DNA from 3 places in the Exiguobacterium sp. s166 genome. Region 2 is predicted to be linked to each of the others. Evidence: riboswitches for the same ligand, from Rfam matches in the RefSeq annotation. Region 2 holds a riboswitch; each other region holds the start of a gene.

Evidence for each region. Region 2 has a riboswitch for lysine ahead of KNP93_RS13410 (amino acid permease). Riboswitches for the same ligand answer to the same signal wherever they lie in the genome.
Region 1: linked by a shared signal. The riboswitch ahead of KNP93_RS14925 (aspartate kinase) and the one ahead of KNP93_RS13410 (amino acid permease) in region 2 are both predicted to bind lysine.
Region 3: linked by a shared signal. The riboswitch ahead of KNP93_RS10565 (Na+/H+ antiporter NhaC family protein) and the one ahead of KNP93_RS13410 (amino acid permease) in region 2 are both predicted to bind lysine.

What each region holds. Positions count from the first base shown of each region.
Region 1 is NZ_JACSMU010000010.1:6,050-9,334, reverse strand. Features, by position in the region: gene argH (argininosuccinate lyase) at 1-965, shown strand, start outside; lysine riboswitch at 1,036-1,213, shown strand; gene KNP93_RS14925 (aspartate kinase) at 1,327-2,526, shown strand; gene KNP93_RS14920 (aspartate-semialdehyde dehydrogenase) at 2,539-3,285, shown strand, end outside.
Region 2 is NZ_JACSMU010000007.1:53,511-56,795, forward strand. Features, by position in the region: gene KNP93_RS13400 (GGDEF domain-containing protein) at 1-535, opposite strand, end outside; gene KNP93_RS13405 (MarR family winged helix-turn-helix transcriptional regulator) at 725-1,174, opposite strand; lysine riboswitch at 1,349-1,533, shown strand; gene KNP93_RS13410 (amino acid permease) at 1,668-3,146, shown strand; gene KNP93_RS13415 (hypothetical protein) at 3,275-3,285, shown strand, end outside.
Region 3 is NZ_JACSMU010000004.1:79,821-83,105, reverse strand. Features, by position in the region: gene KNP93_RS10575 (heme oxygenase) at 1-264, shown strand, start outside; gene KNP93_RS10570 (uracil-DNA glycosylase family protein) at 412-1,152, shown strand; lysine riboswitch at 1,221-1,396, shown strand; gene KNP93_RS10565 (Na+/H+ antiporter NhaC family protein) at 1,502-3,085, shown strand; gene htpG (molecular chaperone HtpG) at 3,167-3,285, opposite strand, start outside.

The DNA.
Region 1 (3,285 bases), on a different contig from region 2:
TCATTACGGAACAAGCGGAGCAACATGTCGAGACGGTCATGCCGGGTTACACCCATCTGCAGCGGGCACAGCCGATTTCACTGGCACATCACTTGCTCGCTTACTTTTGGATGTTTGAACGGGATGCCGATCGGTTGACGGATAACTTAAAGCGGATCCGGATGTCGCCGCTCGGTGCAGGGGCACTGGCGGGAACGACTTTCCCGATTGACCGTTTCAAGTCAGCCGAGCTGCTTGGTTTTGAACAGGTCTATCCGAATAGTCTGGATGCGGTCTCGGACCGGGACTTCGTCATCGAGTATCTCGGTATCGCCTCAACAGTGATGATGCACTTGTCACGCTTTTGCGAAGAAATCATCATCTGGGCTTCACAGGAGTTTTCATTCATCGAATTATCCGACGCGTTTTCAACGGGATCGAGTATGATGCCACAGAAAAAAAATCCGGATTTCGCAGAACTGATTCGCGGTAAAACAGGACGTGTCTATGGTAACCTGATGGGCTTCCTGACGACGATGAAGGCTCTTCCGCTCGCTTACAATAAAGATATGCAAGAAGATAAAGAGGGTGTCTTTGATACCGCTGATACGGTGTTACAATCCGTTCAAATTTTTACAGGCATGATCGAATCCGCTACGTTTAAGACAGAAGCGCTCAAGAAGGCGACGATGCAAGACTTCTCGAATGCAACGGAACTGGCAGATTATCTGGTCACAAAAGGGATTCCGTTCCGGGAAGCGCATGAAATCGTCGGGAAAGCCGTCCTACATTGTGTGCAGAGCGGATGTTTCTTAAAAGATTTGACGCTGTCGACGTATCAGACGTTCCATCCGGTCATTGCGGAAGATGTATATCCGTTGCTCGATCCGGTTCAAGCCGTCGCACGACGGGGAAGTTACGGCGGGACCGGTTTTACAGCCGTCCGGGAACAACTCACATTAGCGAAGAAGTACCTTGAAAAATGATAAAATTCAAAAAAAGTTTGGCAAATCACTGGATTTAACAAAAAATGTTTGCTATAACTGTAACTAACAACCGACAGATAGAGGCGCGGATGACATCAGTAGCAACACTTACAAAGGCAAGCATGCCAAGTGATGTGAAAGGGGAAATCCGCCGAAGTGAACAGGAAAATGCTTTTTCCTGATTGCTGGTACAACGGTTAAGATCCGTTGTACTGCCGAAACCCACGTTTCGGAGCGCTATCTTACGTAAAAGAACGAATGACACTGTCATCGTTTGTCCGATCGTGATAACGACGGGCCGTAGGAACGCTCCTACCGGCCCGTCGTTTTTTTCTGTTTCGGGACAAAAGGAGATAGGATTGTGACAACTGTACTTAAATTTGGTGGTAGTTCGGTTGCGACTGTCGAACAGATTCAGTCAATTGCGAATTATTTGAAGAATCGGACGGATCAAGGGGAGAAATTAGTCGTCGTCGTATCAGCGATGGGGAAAATGACGGATTCATTGATTGCCCAAGCACAAGCGATTACCGACCGGCCGGAACGGCGCGAACTGGATCGTCTGCTTGCAATCGGAGAAGAACAGACGATTTCGTTACTCAGCATCGCGCTGAATTCACTCGGGACAAAAGCCTTGTCGCAAACGGGAGCCCAAGCCGGCATCAGTACGATGGGGCTGCATACGAAAAGTAAAATCAAACAAATCGACGGTGAACTGCTCCGGAAAAAACTTGAAACCTACGATGTGATCATCGTCGCCGGTTTCCAAGGGATCAATGAACTGGGGGATGTCACGACACTCGGACGCGGCGGATCAGATACGACAGCCGTTGCCTTAGCAGCCGTCCTTGATAAACGTTGTGAGATCTATACGGATGTTGACGGTGTCTATACGGCAGATCCACGGATTCATGCTGCAGCGCAGCCGATTCCGCACATTTCATACGATGAGATGATGGAAATGAGTGCTCTTGGCTCAAAAGTCATGGAGATGCGCAGTGTCGAACTCGGTAAAAAATACGGCGTCCACATCTTCGTCGGAAAAACACTAGAATCGAAAAGAGGGACTTGGATTATGGAGGCAACGGAAACGATGGAACAGAAAGCAGTAACGAGTGTCAGTGTGACGAAAAACGTCCTGACGGTATCAATCAAACACGTTCCACAGACGAATTCAGCGGTCGCGGATATCTTTGAACTGTTGTCAGGTCGCCACGTCAACATTGATATGATCAGTCAGACGACGTTTGACAGTGACATCTTCCTTTCCTTCTCTTGTCCGTTAGACGAAGAAGAGTTTTTGGAAGAGGCCTTGCAGGATATCATCAATCGTTTCCCGACCGTCAAAGTCGATCGTCATAACCAACATGCCAAATTATCGGTCGTCGGAATCGGCATGCGGGACGCAACCGGCGTCGCTTCGAAATTATTTGCGATTTTCCGGGCCGAAAACATCACGTTTTATCAGGTTACAACATCAGAGATCAGCATCTCATATACGATTGCCCAAGCTGACATCGAACGGACCGTCGCAGCAATTGCTCAAGCATTCGACCTGTAAGGAGGAAATCATATGTATCATGTCGCAGTCATTGGCGCAACCGGCGCCGTTGGTCAAAAAATGTTACAAGTCCTGGCGGAACTCGACTTTCCGGTTCGTCAGATTTCAGCGTACGCTTCAGCCCGTTCTGCCGGGAAAACCGTCCAGTTCAAAGGACAGGACGTCACGATTCAAGCATTATCGGAGCAGATTACGGAAGACGGCATCGATGTGGCGCTGTTTGCAGCAGGCGGCACCATCAGTGAGCAGTATGCACCGTTACTGGCTGCAGCAGGCACACTGGTCGTCGACAATTCAAGCGCCTTCCGGATGCAGGCCGATATCCCGCTTGTCGTACCGGAAGTGAATCCGCAAGCAATCGGACCAAATGACCGTTTGATTGCCAACCCGAACTGTTCGACGATTCAATCGGTCGTCGCCCTGGCGCCGCTTCAACAATTTGGTTTGAAACGTGTTAACTATACGACGTATCAAGCCGTGTCCGGTTCCGGTCAAAAAGGAATCGAGGATTTAGCCCGCGGCAGCCGCGGCGAAGAACCGGTCAATTATCCGCATCCGATTCACGATAACATTCTGCCGCATATCGATGTGTTCTTACCGGACGGTTACACGAAAGAAGAACAGAAAATGATTGACGAAACACGAAAAATCTTCCAGCTACCGGAGTTACCGGTCAGTGCGACATGTGTCCGGGTTCCGGTCACGAATTCGCATTCTGTCGCCATCAACGTGACATTCGAGCAGGAGACAAGCGTTGCC
Region 2 (3,285 bases):
GGTGATAGGTCACAAAACCGGCAATCAGGTTAAAAAATATGTAAGTCAGTGATATTTCGATGAAGGTCGTCCAACTGCTCGTCAATAGATAGATGGCCGGCAACGAATAGAGAATACCGATCCCGATCATCAGTTCGAAGTTCCAGAAGGTCATCCGGATGTAGCGCCGGACGATGGCAATCGTCAGGATGAACAGTGCGATGACGATTGTTGACAGGATGGCAGCATCGATTTGTTCGACAGGCGTCAGGGCAAAACGTGTTGCGATAATCATGGTGCCGGTGACGAGTGCACTAGGTAAGCCGCCGAACATCATGGCAATGACGATGGGGACAATTCGTAAATCAATCCGGGCGACATCGATCTGGATGCTGTTGAACATCAAGAGTACAGAAATCAATCCGGCGATGAAGCCTAACACGAGTCGGATGTTCAGATTCGTGTTCGGTGTAATCCGCGGGTGATTTCGAAAAGGTAGAAACAAAAGAGTGATCGTTGTAAACAGTAGACAAAAATTGATGATGAAATTATTCATGATGGACAACAAATCCTCCCAGCTCCTCGTAAACGCATTTCCAATAAGATAGTTCTAGTATACCCATTTTAATAACGGCAAGAAATGGAAAAATGTTTAGGGAAACATGGCAAGTCGAAAAAAAAGACAAAGTACACAGTCAAGTGAACTTTGTCAGCGAAAAAAATAAATATTTTTTTAAAACAATTTTTAGGAAGAAACAGCCTCTTCATCCATCGTTAAAAGGATCTTATCGAAGACCTGGACCATCGCATGAAGCTCTTCTTCGGTGAGTGTACCAAAACGGTCTTGGAGATATTTCCGGCGGACGATTTCAAGTTCGCGGAAAGCGGCTTCACCTTCGGCCGTCAATGCTAAAACAATCGATCTTCTGTCGTCCGTCGAACGCGTCCGCGTGACGAATCCGGCTTTATACAGACGATCAGTCAAAGCCGTTACCTGACTTGTCGCAAGCTCAAACTGTTCTGCGAGTAGAGTCGGACGTTGGGGACCATTTTCGGACAGGCTGCGCAAAATGAAAAATTCACTCCGCGTCGCGGTTCCTTCAAACAGTCGGTTGAGTTCGCGGCGTAATGTCCGGAGAATGACCCGCATTTGTTCCTCTAATCGATAGGTCAGTTGATCACGTTCTTGTGGCATTCAAGCAACATCCTTTCTCTCGGTTAACTTCTATAATTTAGTGTACTAAAAATTACGGAATTTTACCACGGATAGCGGGAATTTCAAAAAAAGAATTGACAATTTGAAGACGTTTTGTGTAACATGACGAAGTAATAACGAAATTATAACTAACTTAATTAGTTCTCACTCAACCAGTGGGATGGAGGTTGCAGTTCTTATAAGTACAGTCACGGATGTCGTCAAGCGGCAGATGAGGTGACTGAAAAGGAAGAATTGCCGAAATCAATCATCGCTTTGAAGATGATCGATTGGGATTAGATCGAACAGGTCTAATACTGTCACAGGTCAGATCTGACTTGTGGGGAGCTATCTTTCACGACGGTAGAATGGGGCGCATCCTTTTTACTATGTTGCGTTCTCATCTTCCTTCTGGAAGGTGAGGGCGCTTTTTGTTTTTTTTCGATTCAAAAAGTGTCCTCTCAAAAATTTAAAAAAGAGAGAAGCGAATAAGATGAATACTTTACAACCCCAAAGAAAACTCGATTCAACTGAAGAAGGATTAAAACGCGGTCTGCAAGCCCGTCACATGTCGATGATTGCGATTGGCGGAGCCATCGGAACCGGTTTATTCATTGCCTCCGGTGCGTCCGTTGCAGCTGCCGGTCCGGGCGGTGCCCTGTTATCGTATGCGGTCGTCGGATTGATGGTGTACTTTTTAATGACGAGCCTTGGTGAGATGGCCGCTTACATGCCGGTCGCCGGTTCCTTCTCGACCTACGGTGCGAAGTTCGTTGATCCATCGTTTGGTTTTGCACTCGGTTGGAACTACTGGTACAACTGGGCAGTCACGATTGCCGTTGAACTCGTTGCGGCCCAAATCGTCATGACATACTGGTTCCCGGATGTTCCAGGTTTTTATTTCAGTGCCATCTTCTTGTTACTGATGATTGGTTTAAATTACTTCTCCGTTAAAGGATTCGGTGAAGCCGAATACTGGTTCGCGATGATCAAGGTCGTCACAGTCATCATCTTCTTGATTGTCGGAGTCGCGATGATTTTTGGTGTCTTCACATCAGAAGCGCCGGTCGGCTTTAAAAACTTTGCATTAGGTGATGCACCATTCGTCGGAGGCATTCCAGCCGTTATCGGTATCATCTTGGTCGCCGGTTTCAGCTTCCAGGGAACCGAACTTGTCGGAATCGCGGCAGGCGAATCCGAAGATCCGGAAAAAAACGTCCCGAAAGCTGTTAAACAAGTCTTTTGGCGGATTCTTCTCTTTTATGTATTTGCGATTTTTGTCATCGGCATGTTGATTCCGTATACAAGTCCGAACCTGGTTTCAAACGATATTACCGATGTAGCAGTCAGTCCGTTCACACTTGTTTTTGAAAAAGCCGGTCTCGCGTTCTCGGCAGCATTGATGAACGCCGTCATCCTGACGTCTGTTTTATCAGCCGGGAACTCCGGGATGTACGCATCGACACGGATGCTGTACACATTGGCACGCCAAGGTGACGCGCCGAAAATGTTCGCACAAGTCTCGAAAAACGGTGTTCCCCGTAATGCCTTGCTCGCAACTGGGGCAATCGGCGCACTTTGCTTCCTGACATCGATGTTTGGCGGACAGGTCTACCTCTGGTTGTTGAATGCTTCCGGGATGACCGGTTTCATCGCATGGCTCGGTATCGCGATCAGCCATTACCGTTTCCGTAAAGGATTCCTTGCGCAAGGTCATTCACTCAGTGACTTGCCGTACGTTGCACCTGCTTTCCCGTTTGGACCGCTCTTTGCCTTCGGACTTTGTTTCCTTGTCATCGTCGGTCAAAACTATGCCGCATTCCTCGCGGATCAAATTGATTGGGTTGGAATCGCCGCGACATATGTCGGTATTCCGTTATTCCTTGCTTTCTGGTTAGGTCATAAATTTAAAAACCGGACATCGGTCGTTCCTTATTCAGAAATGGAATTCCCGAAACATCCGCGTTCGTAAGGTAAAAGTCGATTCCGTTTCAAACGGAGTCGGCTTTTTTTGATGGATGTTGAAAAAGAAATAATCTAGAAAAGCATATCAAACAGTAAAAAATCGTATAAGATAAAAGAAAAATGGAGGCGACCTCAGTGAACTATTG
Region 3 (3,285 bases), on a different contig from region 2:
CGTCCGAGTGGTCTTGACTCGATGAAGGGATTTGTTCGTGTCGAAGTTTTACTGACACAAGGTCTCGAAGAACACGATGAAATGAACGTCAACATGTACTGGGAAGACATGAAGGATTTTGAAGTATGGCGGAACAGTGATGATTTTAAAGAGTCACATAAGCGTCCGGCACCGTCAGACGGCAAACAAGAAGAATTTCCAATGCTTGGAAGTGAAATCATCACGTATGAAGTGGCTTCTGTCAAAGAACGAACTTCTTTATAATTCATGTCAGAACCGCCTTGCCTCCAATTTGGTCGCAAGGTTTTTTTATTCTTAAGAGACCCCTCACTATATTGATATGGGTTTAAATTGTATGTAATACCATTATTTGTTATCATAGGTCCAATACAGAAAGAGAGAGGACTTATCATGCTGAATTCATTATCGATTTTTGAACAGGCCATCCGCGCCTTACCGATTGATCGGTCCTTGACGCGCCAGGACTTGTTCACAGACGGTTTCCTATTACAACAGGAACAGGAATTATCCGTTTACTACTCACCAATCGGAGAATATATCAATCGCTCTGCCAAAATAGTCTTCATTGGCATCACACCAGGATTTGAACAAATGCGCATTGCTTATGAAGAAGCGGCTGATGCCTTCCACCATGGTGCAACAATCGAAGAAGCATCGAAAATCGTCAAATACAGTGCCAGTTTCGCCGGTCCCATGCGGCGTAATTTGACAATAATGTTAGATGAACTCGAATTAAATCGTCTGCTGAATATTCCTTCAACAGCCACCTTATTTCATGCAAATCAGAATCTGTTGCACACGACTTCGATTCTGAGACATCCTGTTTTTTACCGGGACAAAAATTATACGGGACATCAACCAAAGATTGACCGAACACCGTTGCTGCAACATTACGCGTATGAGCACTTCGCAGCGGAATTGAATCAGTTACCCCACCCTGTCATTTTGGTCCCGTTCGGACGTGTCGTCGAGTCAACTGTCCGGACATTGCTTCATCAGGGACGAATTAAAAAACATACTGTATTATTTGGTTTCCCGCATCCTTCTGGTGCAAATGGACACCGGAAGCGACAGTTTGAAGAAAATAAAGACTATTTGATGAAGCAGTTAACTTCCTACTTCGATACTTAACAAACAGCCTTAATTTTTTAAAAGAAATAGGATAAGATTTTCCTATAAAAAGAATATGACTATTCTATCGATGAGGTAGAGGCGCGGTGTTGATGAGTATTTGGTCTGAGGATGACAACGAAGACGATCAAAGAAAGGTGATGCCGCCGAAGTATCGTCACGTGTCAGACGTGACCATGCTGGTCGAATCGGGAAAGACCCGTTCGATTGCCATACGCATGTTGTATGGAGTGCTCCAATTCGGCTAAGAAAGACGCATCCAGCAAGGGTGTCGGCTTTGTTGCCGGTGCCCTTGCTTTTTTCTGTGCAACGGGTCTCATCTTCTAAAAAAGGAGGAGGAACCACAACAATGGTCAACTATTCAGATTCTATCGTTGCGCTTGTCCCGGCAATCGTTGCCATCGTTTTAGCAATTGTCACACGAAAAGTCGTCATTTCACTTGGTGTCGGCATTTTGATTGGTGCCTTACTGCTTCACAGCTTCAATCCGGTGGATACCGTTGTTTATCTCGGAAAAAACATCTTCAGTCTGTTTTGGGCAGACGGTGCGTTAAATGAATGGAATGTCTTATTACTCGTTTTCTTACTGTTACTCGGTGTCTTGTCTACACTGATACAAACATCCGGCGGTGCCCGTGCTTTCGGCGAATGGGCGACGACACATGTCAAGACGGCACGTGGTGCAAGGCTTGCCGCTTTCGGATTAGGTATTTTGATTTTCATCGATGATTACTTTAACAGTCTGGCCGTCGGAAATGTCAGTCGTCCGTTAACGGATCGTCGCGGTGTCTCGCGCGCCAAACTGGCGTATATCATCGATTCCACCGCTGCACCGGTCTGTGTCATCAGTCCATTATCGAGCTGGGGTGCCTTCATCATCTCGATTATCGCAGGAATCTTGACGACCCATTCAATCACTGATTACTCGGCGTTCAGTGCGTTCCTGATGATTGTGCCGTTAAACTTCTACGCCATCTTCGCTTTGTTACTGACACTCTACATCGCCTATACGGGAATTGCCGTTGGACCGATGCGGACGCACGAGTTGCGGGCCTTACAAGGTGAATTGTTTGACGCCAACAAAGGGACACCAATGGGGATGGCAGAAGAAGTCAAGGAACACGATGGCGGTAAAGTCCGTGACTTGGTTGTTCCAATCGTCGTGTTAGTCATTGCGACCATCACAGCCCTTCTTTGGACAGGTGCCCAGGCACTTGCGGCTGACGATCGGCCTTTTTCGTTAATCGGCGCCTTTGAAGCAACAGACGTGACGCGCTCACTTGTTTCTGGTGTCATCATCAGTTTAGTCGTTGCGTTCCTGATGATGATCGGTCGGAAAATTCCGGCACGTGATTACCGCATCAGTATCTGGGCTGGGCTAAAATCGATGTGGCCCGCTGTCGTTATTCTGTTGTTTGCCTGGACGATCATCGCGGTCATCGGTGACATGAAGACCGGGGATTATCTCGCAAGTTTCATCAGCAAATCGATTCCCGCTTCTTATCTGCCGTTCCTTCTATTCTTGATTGCCAGTATCATGGCATTCTCGACCGGAACGAGTTGGGGGACGTTCGGAATCATGTTACCGATCGGAGCCGATTTGATCATGGCGGTTGATCCAAGTCTGTTGTTACCAACACTTGCTGCTGTTCTTGCCGGATCTGTCTTCGGGGACCATTGTTCACCGATTTCCGATACGACGATTCTCAGTTCGACCGGTGCCGGTTCGCATCATATTGATCACGTCACGACCCAGTTGCCATATGCCTTGATTGGTGCAGTGACGTCGGCTGTCGGATATCTCGTACTCGGTGTCACCGGTTCGTCCCTATTCGGCTTCATCGGTGCCCTGATCGCCTTCGTGATTTTCCTCGTCATGCTGAACGTCCTGTCACGACGCGGCGAAGTCCCGTCGCAGCTACGTTCGGAGTAAGATGCAGTAAACACACCATCCAAAAAGCCGGACCTGATGAATTCATCGGGTCCGGCTTTCTTTATACGATTTTTTTTAATTTCAGACCATTAATGCGCAGACTTCGTTCGCAAACGCGACCGGATCTTCGATTGGTAGTCCCTCCATCAATAATGCTTGTTGATACATCAACTTCGTGTACCGCTCAAATTTCGGACGGT